Halorhodospira halochloris: one gene and its partners. The main gene of each other region encodes a partner of the protein of the gene in region 2 in a complex. Links are inferred from orthologs where the notes say so. Each region holds a gene or a part of one and is shown on either strand. Other genes may lie near its edges.

Region 1 (3,365 bases), 2.0 Mb from region 2 along the record:
GTGGTATGCGCGCCGGCATAAACCGCAGCTCGCTGAGCTGTAACGCTTCCCGAACCTCCTCCGCCGGGCGCAAGTGGCCATAGTGGATGGGATCAAAAGTACCTCCGAGGATACCTATTGAATGGTGGGCTGCCTGCAAACCGATTGTCACCCCTTGCTAACCACCGCGGATATGGCCATCGCCGATTACGATAAATTTCTCAGTAGTCAGCCCTTCCAGCCCGACTGGTCCACGTGCGTGGAGCTTATCGGTACTTATCCCTATCTCAGCACCGAGGCCATATTCATAGCCATCGGCGAAACGTGTCGAGGCGTTAACCATAACTGAACTGGAATCTACCTCGCGCAAAAACCGCTGTGCCATAGGGTAGCTCTCGGTAACTATAGACTCGGTATGTCCAGAGCCGTAGCGCTGTATATGGTCAAGCGCAGCATCAAAGTCATCGACGATAGTGATGCTGAGGATAGGCCCGAGGTACTCGGTTCCCCAATCTTCTTCACTAGCCGCTATAGCCTCAGGCACCATGGCGCAAACCCGTGGGCATCCGCGCAATTCAATATCCGCTTGGCGCAACTGCGCGGCTATCTGGGGGAGGACGCGCTCGGCAACATCAGCCGCTACTAGCAGTGTCTCCATGGTGTTACAAGTGCCAAGGCGCTGGACTTTGGAATTGACCGCAATGGCAACCGCTTTATCAATGTCAGCAGCGCTGTCAATATAAACATGGCAGACGCCATCGAGATGTTTGATTACCGGGATGCGCGCCTCATTGCTAATCCTCTCGACCAGCGATTTACCCCCTCTAGGCACAATTACATCGACATACTCGGGCATCTGGATCAGTGCGCCAACCGCATCTCTATCCGTAGTGGCAATGACCTGCGCACCGTCTTCAGGCAAGCCAGCCTGTACCAATGCCGAGCGAATACACTGACCAATGGCTTGATTCGACTTGATTGCCTCAGATCCGCCACGCAGAATCGCAGCGTTGCCCGATTTAATGCACAGGCCGGCGGCATCCGCGGTCACATTAGGCCGTGACTCATAGATTATGCCGATCACTCCCAACGGCACCCGCATCCTGCCGACTTGAATACCCGAAGGCCGTGAGGCCACCTCGCGCACCGCCCCTACCGGGTCAGGCAGGGCTGCTATCTCGCGCAACCCATCTGCCATCGTCTGGATGCGTGCAGAGGTTAGTTCCATACGATCAATGAGGGCATCATCCAGCCCTGCCTGGCGGGCTGCGCCGAGGTCTTCTTTATTGGCCTCCGCTATGGCCGCGGCGTTGGCCTCGATTTGCTCGGCCATGCCCCGCAGTGCTGCATTACGGGCAGCAGTGGTAGAACGCGCAACCTCACGCCCCGCAGCACGGGCTCGTTTGCCGATCGCCTCGACTTGTTTAGCTATATTGGCCGTTGAGTCGGTAGTCATTGTTCTCCGCTATATAGATGATCATCACAACAAGTCTCCCAAGTATCCCTGAGGGCACTTATAAAAGGCGCCACCGTTTACCAGCCACTACCAATCACCTAGATTCTAGCGCCGCGAAGCCGCTCTAGCCAAGCGCGATACTAGTGCCCTCAAGGCCTCTTGCGGATTACTTCCGGGAACTCCCTTGATGGCGCAATCGACCTCGTGGCAACGGCGCAATAGCCGATGCCACGTATGAGTGGGCTGGCGCCTAGCTGTGGCCTTCAGCAAGCCGCTGCGTCGTTTAAATATCTTCTCCTGATAGAGGATCTTATCATCCGCACCCGCAGATAAGCGGGCGGCAGCTCGTATGTCACGAGCCAAGGCCCATAGAATCAGCGGTTGGCCAGTCCCTTCCTGCTCCAGGATCTCAAGTATGCGGTGGGCCCTGGGCAGATCTCCATTAAGGGCAGCATCGGCTAAATCATCGACGCTATATCTAGCGCTGTCGGCTAATGAGAGCGCAGCGTTATCGGCGCCGACCGGACCTTTGCCGTTAAGCAGCAGGAGCCTTTCGACCGCTTGATCGACGGCAAGAAGATTGCCCTCTGCCCGCTCCACAATGAGCTCAACCGCCTCGCTATCAGGCTTTAGGCCGGCTCTCTCCAGGCGCTGCCGCACCCACTGCGACATCTTGTCAAGCGGCAATGGCCAACAATAAACAAAAACCCCCGCCTGCTCAATGGCTTTGACCCAAGCAGATTCGCGCGCACCTTTATCAAGTCGGTTGCTGGTGACCAGCAATAGCGCATCATCCGGTGGATCGCTGCAATAAACCTGTATAGCACGAGAGCCGGCATTACCAGGCTTACCGTTAGGCATACGCAGCTCAAGCAGGCGCCGATCACCGAAGATCGACATGCTCGCAGCCGCCTCATTCAGCCGCCCCCAATCGAAGTTTGAGTCGACATCAAAAACCTCGCGCTCGGAAAAGCCAGACTGACGCGCCGCCTCACGCCAAGCATCGCTTGCCTCGCGTTGGAGCAGCGGCTCTTCACCGGCGATTAGACAGACCGGCGGCAGGGCCTGCTGTCGCTCGAGCCGGCGCAGAAATGCCTCGGGGGTTTCAGGCATGGTTAGATAACCTGCAGACGCAGCATTATCATCCGCGCAACCTCGTCACGCAGTTCCTCCTCTATATCATCCTCGCGGCGGCGACGTTGATCGGCCCCACCCTCAACCTCGGCAAAGGTGCGCATTGCATTTGCCGCCTGGCGGTCGATGAGCACATCTCCCGCGCTATCCTCAACGCTATAGCTCACTCTATATTCCAAGCGATACTCCTCGGCATCACCACCGACTCCCACCGCTGCGGTCTCCCGGTCGCTGCTTCGCGTATGCAGAATCACAACTAGGTCGGCCTCGTTACGGCTCTCTACCTGCCTACCCCCGGCGCCTTCAATGCCCCTGCGCACAGCCCTACGCAAATCCGAGCTACCGATATCGTCGATCACATAAAGGCCCTGTCCAGCAAGAGATATACCCCCAGGCGATCCCCGCAACTGCCAACCACAGGCGCTGACGACCAAGCCGAGCAAAACCACGGCTAGTAGCGCCCCCCTGAAATAGACTCTGAAGTGGCCGATCTTCATCTCACTTAGCAACAACCACGTTGAGCAGCTTGCCTGGCACGAAGATGACTTTTTTCACCTCTTTGCCCTCCACAAAGCGTTGTACATTAGGTTCTTGCAAAGCAGCCTGCCGAGCTTCATCTTCGCTGGCATCAGCCGGCAGGGTGACGTGACCACGCAACTTGCCATTAACCTGGACAACCAACTCCAACTCATCGCGCTCCAAGGCGCTAGCATCGGCCTGCGGCCATCTGGCATCAACAACGGGCTGCTCATAACCTAGCTGCCACCACAGGTAGTGAGACAAATGCGGGGTTATC
Region 2 (3,916 bases):
CGAAGACCATATGGTGCAGGCCAGTACCGTCATCTGTATCCCCGATATACATACCAGGACGCTTGCGTACGGCATCTAGCCCGCGCAGCACTTGGATGCTTTCTGAATCGTACTGCGGAGTGATCTCCGTGGTCATTGTTGCTCCCGCTTCATTGGCTTTATGTTTCATCTATAATCGGTCAATTACCTGCACATTGTAACATTGTGTGCTCTTAAAGACTGCCTTAATCAGCTGTATCAGAGGCATCACGAGCTTGTTTTCTTATAACAAGCGTGAATATAAGGCGTTAGAGCAGAAATTAGAACAGTTACACACAGAAACCTTTGTCAGCTCTACCCAGCCATTTGTAATGACTCGTAAGGTTATCTGCTACTAGTTTGTAACAGCGAACTGAGTGACGTTAAGCGTCCTATATTAGAAATGCCTCATAGGCTCTAAGCATCCCGATGATAGGGCATACCAATCAGCATCTTGGTTAATGACTGCTAAAGGCTTGGAATCTATTGCAGTTAGAAATACTTGGGCTTCAATATTGGCAATCGATTGCATGACGTAGGCAAGATGATGGATATCAAGTTCAGCAGCAAGATCGTCTATAAGTAGTAGCGGCTGTAGACCCTGATCTGCCCAAAGTTTTACCTCAGCCAACAGAAGAGCAACAACTAACAATTTCTGCTGCCCGCGAGATAGTATTTCGGCGACAGGTGTTTTTGTTAGAGTCATCCGCAAATCTGCTCGATGTGGTCCCTTGCAAGTGTAGCCCTGCCTAGAATCTCTAGCGCGGTTAGAGTAAAAAAAACTCAGCCAATCACCATCTTCTGGTGAGCTCCCAATGTACGTTAAGTTTAAACCCTCTATCCCTAGCCAGGTGTAAGTAAGCTCAGCCCATAGAGGGTGGATGGAGTCAATAAATTGCCTCCGTGACTTGTCAATAGCCGCAGCGCTTTCAGCAAGTGTGGGTATCCAAGATGCTGCAAGACGGTCATGCCCATAACGCAGAGCCGCATTCCTTTGCCGTAATGCCTCTTGGTAGCGCAAGGCTATCTTGCGATATTTGTTGTCTACGTGAAAGGCTCCCCAGTCGAGAAAATTTCGGCGGACTTTTGGTCCATCTAGTATAAGGCGTTGATGCTCTGTATTGATTAATTGTACTGGCAACCTTTTTGCTAGAACTGTACGGCTGGTTATATTCATGCCATTGACGCGAATTTTAGTAGCGTTTTCGCTACGGGTTACTCCTAGTCGATCATCTCCACGTTTTGCGAAGACATGGCACTTTTGGTTTGACCAATTTATGAGATGCCCCAATCGCTGTGTTCTGAATGACCTAAGTCGTGATAAATAAAAAATAGCCTCTAAAAAACTAGTTTTACCGGCCGCGTTATCACCGACTATAATATTTGTCCTTTGGTTGGGCCTCATTTTCAGATGATGTATATTTCGAAACCCTCCTATATCAAGCTTGTTCATAAGTACTCAAAGTATCCTGCTATGTAAATATTTTCTCGCGGTTATCACTTATTACGGGTCGTGCACTATCAAAAGAATTTTGAAATCATGATACTTGTATATTTTAAAAGTCAAAGTCTCATCGGCATTATCACATAGCGCGCTGATTCATCACCTATGCCTTTAAAAACGCCACTGCTATTATTTCTACCAATCAGTATTTCAACTTTCTCACCTTCTATTGCATTCAATGCGTCAAGGATATAAGAACCATTAAATCCTATTTCAATTAACTCCCCGCCAAATTCAGCCTCTATTTCATCTGTAGCCTCTTCTTGATCCATTTCTTGATTATGTGAGAAAACTCGCAAAGCATCTTCCTCAGCTGCTAGCCTTACGCCTCTTGATTTTTCACTAGAGAGCACCATAACTCTAGAAATAGCTTGACGTAAAGAGTCACGACAAACTACAAGACTATGGTCTATTTCTGATGGGAAGACGCGATTGTAATCAGGATAACTACCTTCAATCAGATTAGATGTCATACACATACCATCTAGTTCGACTCTAAGATGTTTCTTGCCTAATTGTAGTTCAGCTATATCTTCACTATTTGAAAGCAAGCGCAAAAGCTCCTGAACCCCTTTGCGAGGCAGGATGACCTGGTAAGGGTTATTCACTTTTATCGCACTACTACTATCGACTAAAGATAATCTGTGGCCATCTGTTGCAACTGCTCTTGCTCCAGTACCAGTTAGTTCGAGCAATAATCCATTGAGTGTCTGCCTTACGTCCTGTTGTGCCATTGAAAAATATGTGCGTTCGATTAAGTCTTTCAGTTCGTTCTGTTTGACAGTTACGCTTTCGGCAATTTCGATAGAGCCAAGAACTGGAAATTCATCAGGTGGCATTGTGCCTAAATTAAAACGACTTTTTCCAGAGGTGAGTAATACTTTGTTTCCTGATAATTCAATATCTAGTAATGATTCCTCAGGAAGATTCCGGCAAATATCCATCAACTTTCTGCTAGATAATGTCACCATTCCATTATCTGTTACATCTGCCTGAATATTCGCCACTAGTTCTACCTCCATGTCTGTGGCTACGAATCTTAGACCATTATCCTCGGCCTTAATAAGAATATTATTAAGTAAAGCCCAAGTTTGCTTCCGGTCAATGATGCTGACTAGATGTTGAAGAACTGGTAACAAGTTCTCTCTTTGCGCTTGTAGCTTCATGATTATTTACCATTAATTTATTATGATAGTTCTTGTTATTATTAGTATCTTCGCAGCTTGTTGAAAAGATCCTTAAAGTCTTGATATGAATACATAATTAGCTGTTGCTAGAAGGCCTACAACTAATCATACAACTTGTGGAAAAGCTGTTGATATAGAATCATTTACTATCTAGCTCATTTTTATCCACAGCTTGTTCATATCAGGTACTCAGGGTTCTCATGAGGTTCTCATAGTCTTCAGCTATGCGTGAGTCACTCTCAATCAGCTCCTTAGTTTTCCGTGCTGCATGGAGAACCGTAGTGTGGTCTCGACCACCGAATGCGTCACCTATCTCAGGAAGTGAATGTGTTGTCATCTCCTTAGCAAGAGCCATGGCCATATGGCGTGGTCGAGTAATAGATCGGCTTCGTCGCTTAGATAGCAGGTCAGCAACCCTAATCTTGTAGTAAGCAGCAACTGTTTTTTGAATGTTGTCTATAGTTATGAGCTTGTCGTGTAGTGCAAGAAGGTCTCGGAGGGCTTCTTTAGCAAATTCAACGTCAATTGATCTACCTGTGAACTGAGCATTAGCAGTGATACGCCTCAGTGCACCTTCCAGCTCACGCACATTTGATCGTAGTCTTTTCGCTACAAAAAATGCCACCTCGTCGGGTAGTTCTACACCGTCACGATCCGCTTTGCTTTTGAGTATTGCAACCCTAGTTTCGAGTTCAGGTGGCTCTATGGCGACTGTAAGCCCCCAGCCGAACCTTGACTTAAGCCTCTCTTCTAAACCGTCTACTTCCTTCGGATATCGGTCGCAGGTCATTATTATTTGCTGATCACCCTCAAGCAGAGCATTGAATGTATGGAAGAACTCCTCTTGAGAACGTTCTTTACCGGCAAAAAACTGGATGTCATCAATCAGCAATACGTCTAACGATCTGTAGTGGCGTTTGAAGTCGTTGATAGTGTTATGCTGCAACGCTTTGACCATCTCTGCAACGAATCTCTCCGAATGCAAGTATACAACTTGGCTATACGGCCTTTTCGTATGCATTGCGTTGCCAACAGCATGCATAAGGTGTGTCTTACCCAAGCCGACACCACCATAAAGAAACAATGGGTTATATGCCTTACCAGGGTTCTCAGCAACCTGCGAGCTCGCTGCCCTTGCGAGTTGGTTTGATTTACCTTCGACGAATGTGTCGAAGGTGAAATTTGGGTTCAAGTTCGTCTCAGTTGT
Region 3 (3,354 bases), 2.2 Mb from region 2 along the record:
TGAAGATGCGTGGCAGCATTTCCGGTTCACGGCTCGCGCCTCAGTAGAACACATCCGCCCTCAGACCTCACAAGAAGAAGGTCAGGAGAAAGAAGGCTGGGGCGATGCCCTGCACTCTTTCGGCAACCTTGCCCTAGTCTCGCGTGAACGCAACTCCGAGTTTAGCAACAAGCCATACCATGAGAAGCGAGTTAAATATTTGACGCGACTTCGACAAAAGGATCTACAATCCCCGAAGCTAGCCTTGGTGTACCTTTACGGCGGTGTGCCTGAACCTTCAGGCCTAGGCCTGAAACATGGAGAGTGGGGAGCCGAGCATGCCAAGGCACATATGGAGTGGATAGAGAGAAGCATGGAAGAGTATTTCAGCCTTGCGGGATATTCCGGTAAAAAGATTGCGGACACCGAGCCTTAGCGGTTGCGGCAACTAGCTAGCCGGCGACACTAATGCAGCTTATCATTCCAACAAGGCAGATGGCTTCTCGCCAGCCTAATAGCGCTATGCTCCCCAGCAGCGCTGGGATTTAACATCGATATGGGTGCCACGGTAACCGAGGAGTTTCTTTACACAGGCGGGCCTGACGGCTCCAGTGAATTCGAACCTGAAAGGTCTTCAAGTACACTGTTGCCCGAGAGGAGCTTTCCTATGGATTGTTTTATCGACTCGAGCTGTAGTTCGCTCATATCACCCTAGAACACCGTGGATAACCCAGTGGTGCAGCTTAGCCGACGCTATGGACCACTCAGAAGATCGCCGCATCGCCCATCTCGATATGGACGCCTTTTTCGCCTCCGTCGAGCTGCTGCAGCATCCCCAACTGCGCGGCCAAGCGCTGGTTATCGGCGGTCGGAGAGCAGCAAGATCGTCGACTGGCGATTATCTGCGCCTGCGCGATTATTCCGGTCGAGGCGTGGTGACCACAGCCACCTACGAAGCGCGGGAGTTGGGAGTCAGATCGGGCATGGGACTCATGAAAGCGGCGCAGCTAGCCCCCGACGCCATCCTGCTGCCGCCAAATTTCGATGCCTACCGCGACTACTCACAGCGCTTCAAGTCCGCGGTCTCTACAATCTCCACACAAATCGAAGATTTAGGCATCGACGAGATCTACATAGACCTGACTGGGCTGCCGGAAGAGAGCGTGGCCCTAGGCCAACGCATCAAAGCCGCCGTTACCGACGCCACCGGACTGACCGCCTCGATCGGCATCAGCCCCAATAAACAGCTAGCTAAGCTCTGTTCCGACCTGGATAAACCCGACGGCCTAACCGTGCTACAGCGCTGCGATATACCTTCCCGAATCTGGCCACTGCCGGTCGGCAAGATTAACGGCATCGGGCCACGCACCACTGCCCGCTTACAACAGCTTGGAGTGCACAGTATTGGTGATTTGGCTGCTTTCACGCCCGCTTGGCTGATTGAGCAGTTCGGTGCCTCATTTGGCCACTTCCTGCACCGGGCCGCTCACGGCATAGACGATCGCCCCGTGGTGACGAAAAGAAGAGCCCCGAAGTCGGTTAGCCGCGAGACTACGTTTGAACGCGATCTGCACGCCCGCCACGATCGAGCAGAACTTGCGCAGATCTTCACCTCCCTCTGCGAGCGCGTTGCCGACGATCTACGCCGTAAGGGCGTTCGCGGACGTACTATCGGCATCAAGTTGCGCTATGCCGACTTTAGTACGCTCACCCGCGATCATTCGATTGACCAGCCGACCCGTGACCCGCAGCGTATCCGCCGCGCCGCCGGTGAGTGCCTGAAACGGGTGCCACTTGAGCAACGCTTGCGCCTACTCGGCGTACGCGTCTCGGGGCTGATCAGCGAAGAGCAGGCCGCTGCCGCAGAACCATTACAGCTGGAGTTCGATTGGACGGGGTGCACATAAAGGCCTAAGCCACGCGAGGAGGAGGACGCCATGCACTTCCTGATCATCATCAACGACACGCCCTACGGTACCGAGCGCTGCTACAACGCCCTGCGCCTGGCCACGGCGCTGCTCAAGCGCTCGGAGGAGAACCAGGTCACGGTCTTCCTGATGGCCGACGCTGTGGGCGGCGCCCAGGCCGGCCAGAAGACGCCGGACGGATTTTTCAACATCGAGCGCATGCTCAAGGGGATCCTGACCAAGAAGGGGCGCAGCCGGGTTCTGCTCTGCGGGACCTGCATGGACGCCCGCGGCATGACGGAGGATCACCTGATGCCCGGCCCCGAGCGCAGCACCATGGACGAGCTCGCCGAGGTCACGGTCAATGCCGACCAGGTGCTGGTATTTTGATACCACGAGGAGGATCAAGCATGAGCGAGCTAGCAAGGACCTGGCTCCAGGACACCTATCCGGTGCGCAGCCTGGAGCTGCCCAAGGGCGGCCAAGGACCCAGTGGTTCCACGAACTGGCGGAGGAGGCGGAGCCGGCCTCCTGCTCGGGGCTCTTGCGACCCCCTTCTATGTTGAGGGCCTGCTAGGCGCGCAGATCGACGTTGATTTTTGGGTCATCGCCCAGCAAGTGCTGGTGATCGTAGCGCTTAGGTGACGACACATAAGACAGCCCGGGGGCGGCGCTCAGCCGCCCCCGTAGCCGCCGCCACCGGGGGTCTCGATGACGATCCGATCTCCCGCCCCAAGCTCCCGGGTGGCGGTGCCCGGCAGCTCCTCGACGCTGCCGTCGCTGCGCTCGATGGCGTTGCGCCCGCACGCCGCATCGCCGCCCCCGGCCAGCCCGAAGGGCGGCACCCGGCGCCGGTTCATCAGCGTGACCACCGTCATCGGCTCGAGGAAGCACAGCCGCCGGATCACCCCCGCCCCGCCGGGATACGCCCCAGCGCCGCCGCTGCCGTGGCGGATGGCAAAACACTCGACGCGCACCGGGTAGCGCCACTCGAGGACCTCCGGGTCTGTCAGGCGCGAGTTGGTCATGTGCGTGTGCACCGCCGAGCTACCGGCGAACCCCGGCCCGGCCCCGGCACCGCCGCACAGGGTCTCGTAGTACTGGTGGCGCTGGTTGCCGAAGGTCAGGTTGTTCATGGTGCCCTGGCTGGCGGCCATCGCCCCCAGCGCCCCGTAGAGGGCATCGGTGACGGCCTGGGAGGTCTCGACATTGCCGGCGACCACGGCCGCCGGATGGCACGGATTGAGCATCGAGCCCTCGGGCGCGGCGATCTCCAGCGGTTGCAGGCAGCCGTCGTTGAGCGGGATGTCGTCATCGACCAGCGTGCGGAAGACGTAGAGACTAGCCGCCCGGGTGATGGCCAGCGGCGCATTGAAATTGCTTTGCAACTGCTCGGACGTGCCGGCAAAGTCGATGCGCGCCCGGCGGGCGGCGTGATCAGGGCGCACCGCCACGCGGATCCGCGCCC

The links.
Region 1: the proteins of dnaN (region 2) and holA are in contact, whole or in part, in a cryo-EM structure (PDB 8GIZ), measured with the Escherichia coli proteins. The link is inferred for Halorhodospira halochloris from one-to-one orthologs.
Region 3: the proteins of dnaN (region 2) and dinB are in contact, whole or in part, in a solved structure (PDB 1OK7), measured with the Escherichia coli proteins. The link is inferred for Halorhodospira halochloris from one-to-one orthologs.

The regions. Positions count from the first base shown.
Region 1 is NZ_AP017372.2:2,044,526-2,047,890, forward strand. What follows is about bases 545-3,365. They hold holA (DNA polymerase III subunit delta), read right to left. Parts: upstream 2,549-3,365; coding sequence 1,541-2,548; downstream 545-1,540. Other genes in these bases: HH1059_RS09380 (glutamate-5-semialdehyde dehydrogenase), read right to left, coding at 545-1,435; HH1059_RS09390 (LPS-assembly lipoprotein LptE), read right to left, coding at 2,551-3,081; leuS (leucine--tRNA ligase), read right to left, coding at 3,068-3,365. In the rest of the region: nadD (nicotinate-nucleotide adenylyltransferase), read right to left, coding at 1-151; more of HH1059_RS09380, read right to left, coding at 158-544. UniProt on the Escherichia coli protein: Part of the beta sliding clamp loading complex, which hydrolyzes ATP to load the beta clamp onto primed DNA to form the DNA replication pre-initiation complex.
Region 2 is NZ_AP017372.2:340-4,255, reverse strand. Bases 636-3,463 are described here. They hold dnaN (DNA polymerase III subunit beta), read right to left. Parts: upstream 2,689-3,463; coding sequence 1,582-2,688; downstream 636-1,581. Other genes in these bases: dnaA (chromosomal replication initiator protein DnaA), read right to left, coding at 2,891-3,463; recF (DNA replication/repair protein RecF), read right to left, coding at 636-1,471. In the rest of the region: gyrB (DNA topoisomerase (ATP-hydrolyzing) subunit B), read right to left, coding at 1-136; more of recF, read right to left, coding at 416-635; more of dnaA, read right to left, coding at 3,464-3,916. UniProt on the Escherichia coli protein: Confers DNA tethering and processivity to DNA polymerases and other proteins. Acts as a clamp, forming a ring around DNA (a reaction catalyzed by the clamp-loading complex) which diffuses in an ATP-independent manner freely and bidirectionally along dsDNA.
Region 3 is NZ_AP017372.2:2,211,761-2,215,114, forward strand. Bases 1-2,810 are described here. They hold dinB (DNA polymerase IV), read left to right. Parts: upstream 1-734; coding sequence 735-1,886; downstream 1,887-2,810. Other genes in these bases: HH1059_RS09965 (GmrSD restriction endonuclease domain-containing protein), read left to right, coding at 1-415; HH1059_RS09975 (DsrE/DsrF/TusD sulfur relay family protein), read left to right, coding at 1,917-2,276; HH1059_RS09985 (hydantoinase B/oxoprolinase family protein), read right to left, coding at 2,561-2,810. Also shown: more of HH1059_RS09985, read right to left, coding at 2,811-3,354. UniProt on the Escherichia coli protein: Poorly processive, error-prone DNA polymerase involved in translesion repair and untargeted mutagenesis. Copies undamaged DNA at stalled replication forks, which arise in vivo from mismatched or misaligned primer ends.